2 linked regions of the Endozoicomonas gorgoniicola genome follow. The protein of the gene in region 2 interacts with the protein of the main gene of each other region in a pairwise test. Links are inferred from orthologs where the notes say so. Each region holds a gene or a part of one and is shown on either strand. Other genes may lie near its edges. The genes, in order: trkA and ptsN.

Evidence for each region.
Region 1: the proteins of ptsN (region 2) and trkA interact in binary tests that used the Escherichia coli proteins (3 or more experiments, as listed by UniProt). The link is inferred for Endozoicomonas gorgoniicola from one-to-one orthologs.

What each region holds. Positions count from the first base shown.
Region 1 is NZ_JAPFCC010000001.1:5,036,997-5,040,183, reverse strand. The notes cover bases 280-3,136. They hold trkA (Trk system potassium transporter TrkA), read right to left. Parts: upstream 2,467-3,136; coding sequence 1,093-2,466; downstream 280-1,092. Other genes in these bases: rsmB (16S rRNA (cytosine(967)-C(5))-methyltransferase RsmB), read right to left, coding at 2,479-3,136; NX722_RS22565 (TrkH family potassium uptake protein), read right to left, coding at 280-976. In the rest of the region: more of NX722_RS22565, read right to left, coding at 1-279; more of rsmB, read right to left, coding at 3,137-3,187. UniProt on the Escherichia coli protein: Part of the constitutive potassium transport systems TrkG and TrkH. May regulate the transport activity of TrkG and TrkH systems. Binds to NAD(+) and NADH.
Region 2 is NZ_JAPFCC010000001.1:5,992,470-5,995,727, reverse strand. What follows is about bases 311-3,238. They hold ptsN (PTS IIA-like nitrogen regulatory protein PtsN), read left to right. Parts: upstream 311-1,512; coding sequence 1,513-1,965; downstream 1,966-3,238. Other genes in these bases: NX722_RS26935 (HPr family phosphocarrier protein), read left to right, coding at 2,990-3,238; rapZ (RNase adapter RapZ), read left to right, coding at 2,133-2,990; hpf (ribosome hibernation-promoting factor, HPF/YfiA family), read left to right, coding at 1,108-1,413; NX722_RS26955 (RNA polymerase factor sigma-54), read left to right, coding at 311-888. Also shown: more of NX722_RS26955, read left to right, coding at 1-310; more of NX722_RS26935, read left to right, coding at 3,239-3,258. UniProt on the Escherichia coli protein: Seems to have a role in regulating nitrogen assimilation.

The sequences.
Region 1 (3,187 bases), 960 kb from region 2 along the record:
AGAAACCGGCGCTTGAATAACCGGTTGTTGTGGCAATTGACACCACTTCAAAGACACCGTACTCAACCGCTTTCCAGAGACTATAAGTATCCGACAGATACAGGGTCAGCACCGTAATCAGGGCAACGGTTAAGAGGATCAGTACATACCCTTTGGTTTCCGAGTCCCCTGGATAATGGGAGAGGGTTTTGTTGCGCCAGGCAAAGAAATGCAGGGCAAAATTAATACCCGCAACAAACATGAAGACAGTGGTCATTCCATTAATCAGGGGTGACTGGAAATAACCAATACTGGCATCGTGGGTTGAGAAGCCACCGATGGCAACGGTTGAGAAACTGTGGCTGATGGCATCGAACCAGTCCATGCCTGCCAGCTTATAGCCAATGGCGCAGGTGACGGTTAAGGCGACATAAAGCTTCCAGAGTGCTTTGGCGGTTTCCTTGATACGAGGTGTCAGCTTGGTGTCTTTTACTGGCCCGGGGGTTTCCGTGCGATACAGCTGCATGCCGCCAATGCCCAGCATTGGCATGATGGCGACGGCAAGAACGATGATTCCCATCCCGCCAAACCACTGGAGCTGCTGGCGATAAAACAGGATCGAACGTGGCATATCGTCGAGCCCGGTGAGAATGGTCGCTCCGGTGGTGGTCAGCCCTGACATGGATTCAAAGATCGCATCAGTCACTGACAACGAAGGCACTTTCATCATCAGAAAAGGCAAAGAGCCAACCAGTCCAAGAACCAGCCAGAACAGCACCGTAATGACAAAACCGTCCCGGATTCTCATATTGCCCTGTATCTTCCTGTAGGGAAGCCACATGGACAGCCCGCCAAGCAAAGTCAGGAAGAATGTGAAGGTAAAGATTGAAATCTCAGTCTCGCCATAGATTAAGGCGACTATCATGGGCGGGATATTCGACAGACTGAATACCATCAATAGGAAGCCCAGAACGGGCAGGACCACTGTGAATTGCATACAACCCCTGTTTTTGTTTTTCTTGCTGCCATGCAAAGGCCTGAGTGGAGTCAGTGCTCCTTTTTTATCAGGCCCGGGGCATTGAACGTTTCAATGCCCCGGTATTGTGCTAAAAGTCAGAAAAATCCCAGACCCACCTGAAAAAGTCGTTCCACTTCGTGGATGCGTTTTTTATTGGTCAGGAACAGAATAATATGATCGCCGGACTCAATGCGAGTCGTGTCATGTGCAATCAACACCTCATCGTTACGGACAATCGCGCCAATGGTGGTGCCAGGCGGCAGCTCTACTTCCTGAACGGTGCGCCCTACTACCTTTGAAGAACTTTCATCGCCATGGGCAATGGCTTCCATTGCCTCTGCGGCGCCACGACGCAGAGAGTGTACGTTGACCACATCACCTTTGCGAACATGTTTCAACAGGCTGCCAATTGTCGCCAGCTGAGGTGACAGCGCAATATCAATTTCACCCCCCTGTACCAGGTCAACGTAGGCAGGGTTGTTGATCAGTGCCATCACCTTGCGGGCACCGAGCCTTTTGGCAAGCATGGCCGCCATAACGTTGGCTTCGTCATCGTTGGTCAGAGCGCAGAATACATCCGTTTCTTCAATATTCTCTGCGATCAGTAACTCTTTATCGGAAGCATTGCCGTTAAAAACCATGGCCTTGGTCAGCGTTTCCGACAGGAACTGGCAGCGTGACATACTGCGCTCAATGATTTTAACCTTATAATCATTTTCCGCCGATTGCGCCAGCCGCAAACCGATATTGCCGCCCCCGGCAATAATAATACGTTTGTAATCGTCATCCAGACGCTGCATCTCGCTCATCACATCACGAATATGACGACGGTCGGCAATAAAAAAGACTTCATCGTCTGCTTCCAGAACCGTTGTCCCCTTGGGCATAATCGGCTGACCCCGGCGGAAAATGGCAGCCACACGACTCTCGACGTTTGGCATATGCTCTTTCAGATAGCGCAGCTCCTGACCAACCAGCGGACCGCCGTAGTATGCTTTCATAGCCACAAGCTGGGCGCGCCCTCCGGCAAAATCCAGAACCTGCAAAGCCCCGGGGCGTTCCAGTAAGCGTCTGATGTAGTTAGTCACCACTTGCTCCGGACTGATCAGGACGTCTACCGGCAGAGCATCGTCACCAAACAGGTTGTCTCTGCTCAGATACGCTGCCTGTCGGATTCGGGCAATTTTGGCAGGTGTATGAAACATGGTGTAGGCAATCTGGCATGAGATCATGTTGACTTCGTCACTGTTGGTGACGGCAACCAGCATATCCGCTTCATCAGCCCCGGCCTGCTTGAGCACTGAGGGGAAGGATGCCATTCCCTGTATGGTTCGAATATCAATTCTGTCCTGCAGCTCCCGGAGTCGTTCACCATTGGTATCGACCACCGTTATATCGTTTTCCTCGCTGGCAAGGTTTTCAGCGAGAGTACCACCGACCTGACCTGCCCCAAGAATGATAATCTTCATGCATCAGTATCCTTAACTGCCCTGTGCCTGTTTTTTAATCAGGCTGTAAAAGAATCCGTCCCCGCTGCCGGGAAAAATCTGTCGTCCAAACCCGGTGTCATGACCCCAGTGACCTTCAATGGTTTGCAGGCAGGCGTCCGGGTGGCTGCTCAGAAATGCTTCAACCTGTTTGCTGTTTTCTGCCGGCATGACTGAACAGGTGGCGTATAACAGAGTGCCGCCCGGTTTCAGCAATGTCCACATGGTATTGAGAATGCGTTGTTGTAACCGGGCCAGTGCATCAATGTCTTCTGGTTGACGCAGTAGCTTGATGTCAGGGTGACGACGTATAACACCTGTTGCTGAACAGGGAGCATCCAGCAGAATATGGTCGTACAGTTGATTGTCCCACCACTGCTCAGGCTGTGTACCATCGCCATGCATCAGGCGGGCGGATAAGCCGATACGATCAAGGTTTTCCTGAACCCTTGCCAGTCGCTTGTTATCCACATCCAGTGCATCAAGCTTTATACCGTCGTTTAACTCAAGCAGGTGGCAGGTTTTACCTCCCGGAGCACAGCAGGCGTCGAGAACCTTTTCGCCAGATTTTGTATCAATCAAGACACCAGCCAGTTGCGCAGATTCATCCTGAACGCTAACCCAGCCCTCAGCAAAGCCTGGCAGCTCATCCACAGGCACTGGCTTCGCCAGAGTGATGGCCTGGGGAGCAGTAGTGGACGGT
Region 2 (3,258 bases):
CAGCAGTTTGACCCGGTTGGCTGTGGCAGTGAAAACCTGAAAGAGTGCCTGTCCGTACAACTGGCTCAGCTGTCGTCACAAACACCCTTTATTCACGAAGCCCAAAAGCTGATTGATCACCATCTGGAAGCCCTGGGCAGCCGCGATTACAGCCAGATTATGCGCCGCACCCGGATGAAAGAGCATCAGCTCAAAGAAGCTCTGGGGCTGATACAGAGCCTGAACCCCAAGCCAGGCTCTGGAGTGGATCAAAGCGAACCGGAGTACATCACACCGGATATTTCCGTTCGAAAAATCAAAGAGCGCTGGGTGGTCGAACTGAATTCTGAGTCACTGCCTCGTCTGCGTATCAACAACAGCTATGCGTCAATGGTTCAGCGAGCCAACAGCAGCCGGGACAACCAGTTTATGAAAAACCAGCTGCAGGAAGCCCGCTGGTTTTTGAAAAACCTGCAAAGCCGTAATGAAACATTACTCAAAGTCGCTACCAAGATCGTTAACTTCCAGCAGGGCTTTCTGGAACAGGGCGACGAAGGTATGAAACCGCTGGTGCTTGCGGATATCGCTGAAGCTGTGGATATGCATGAATCAACTATTTCCCGGGTCACAACCCAGAAGTACATGCATACGCCCAGGGGTGTCTATGAGCTGAAGTATTTCTTTTCCAGCCATGTCAGCACAGACAGCGGTGGAGAGTGTTCGTCCACAGCTATTCGCGCACTGATCAAAAAGCTGGTTCAGGATGAAAATCCGAAAAAACCGCTCAGTGACAACAAAATTGCCGGTTTACTGGGAGAGCAGGGTATAAAAGTAGCCCGACGAACCATCGCCAAGTATCGGGAGTCGATGCATATACCCCCTTCCAATGAACGCAAGCGCCTGGTGTAAGTCATGTAGAGTGCTTAACGATAAGTACCCGAACAATGAAACTTATTAGCAGGAATTTTAGCAGGAATTTTTCGGACAGAACCTTAAGGTAAAAATCCTGTATTTTTTTGCTTCAGGACAGCACCAATGTTATTAACGGTGATAAAATCTAAACAGACCAGTTCGAAAATCCCGGGAACTGGCTACTGTCTCCAAACGGGATCAGCAGGAGAGCGTTACATGCAAGTCAACATCAGTGGACATCATGTAGAGGTGACTCAAGCTCTGAAAGACTATGTCACTAAAAAACTCGACCGACTGGCAGCTCACTTCGATAACATCACTAATGTACAAGTCACCTTGAGCGTAGAGAAACTACTGCACAAGGCAGAAGCGATTCTGCACATACGTGGAGCTGACATCAATGCGACCGCTGAATCCGATGACATGTACGCGGCTATTGACGATTTGTCAGATAAAATCGACCGACAGCTGGTAAAACACAAGGAAAAGACGCTCGATCGCATGCAGGGAGCCCGAGGCTGAATCCACAACCGACTGAAGGCCCCTGGCTTTCAGTCGACTCCCATTCAGTCATCGGCTTCTTATTTTGCACTCGCACCCTGTGAGTCTTCCAATCGTTGTATGATTATTAAAAACATCTTAACCCCCGAACGCACCCTCCATGGTGTGCAAGGGGTCAGCAAAAAGAAAATCCTGGAAACAATTGCGGAACAGATCAGTGAACATGTTCCCGCCATCAACGCCAAGGATCTGTTCAACAACCTCATCAACAGAGAACGACTGGGTACCACCGGACTGGGCAACGGCATTGCACTGCCTCACTGCCGCTCCAAAGCCTGCCCGGAGCCAACCGGGCTGTTCATTCGTCTGTCAGAACCCGTCGATTTTGACGCGGTGGACCGGGAGCCTGTTGACCTGATTTTCGCGTTGATCGTCCCTGAAGAAAGCACTCAGGAACACCTTGATATCCTGAAAGCCCTGGCCCAGCGCTTTACCGATGATTACCTTCTCGGTCAGATCCGGTCAGCTAACTCTTCGGAAAGCCTGTATCAGATACTGACAGCACCGGCCTGACGGCCTGCCCGGTTCAACGGCTGTCCGATTCTCCTCAGAATGAAAAGGCTGAAAGTATTACCTATCCTTGAAATAAAGAAACAGGTTTTAATCTCGTTGAGTTCATCTATCCTTCAACATTAAAACCTGTTATCTGTTATAAAAAGCTCCGCATAAAGGGACCCCCCATGAAACTCGTTATCATCAGCGGCCGCTCAGGTTCAGGAAAAAGTGCAGCACTCCATGCACTTGAGGATCAGGGATACTATTGTGTCGACAACCTGCCAGCCACTATGCTCAACCAGCTACCTGAACAACTTAGCGAAGGCGCCAACGAGCCCCCCAAAATGGCAGTCAGCATTGATGTTCGTAATGTTCCCGGAGCCCTGGAGCATTTCCCAAGACTGCTGAAAAAACTCAGGCAACAGGGAATCGATTGCAAGGTTCTGTTTCTGGACGCTGACAGCAGCTGCCTGATGAAGCGTTACAGCTCAACCCGCCGCAAGCATCCTCTGACGAATGACAAGGTATCGCTGATCGAAGCCATCGACCTGGAAACCAGCCTGCTGGGTCCCGTGGCGGCACAGGCTGATGTTCGCATCGACACATCACCATTGTCCGTGCATGAAATACATGAACAGGTTCGTCACAAGGTCATTGGTGATGGCACCAAAAGCATGACACTGCTGATTCAGTCCTTTGGTTTTAAGCATGGTATGCCGGTGGATGCTGACTATGTATTTGATGTTCGCTGCCTGCCTAACCCATACTGGGATGAATCCATCCGGCAATACACCGGGCGGGACAAGCCGGTTCAGGAGTTCCTTGGAGCAGAACCCATGGTGACGGAGATGTTTGAAGACCTTAAACAGTTCGTGGAAAAATGGTTACCAAGGTTTGAATCCGGCCAGCGCAGCTACATGACCATTGCCATAGGCTGCACCGGCGGACAACACCGTTCGGTCTATATTAGTGAACGGCTGGGTACCTGGTTCAGCGAACGATTTGACCGGGTTCAGGTGCGGCACAGGGAGCTATCCAAATAATGATCCAGACGCAAGCGACCATCATCAACAAACTTGGGTTGCATGCTCGTGCAGCTTCGAAGTTTGTCTCGACCACTTCCAACTTTATCAGTCAGATTAAAGTCGGTGTGAACGGTCGTGAAGTGGATGGAAAAAGCATTATGGCGATCATGATGCTGGCTGCTGGTCAGGGAACCACCCTCGACCTGACATTTGATGGTGAAGATGAGCAGGAAGCAGCCGATGCACTGTGCAATCTGATCAACGATTATTTTGAAGAAGGTGAGTA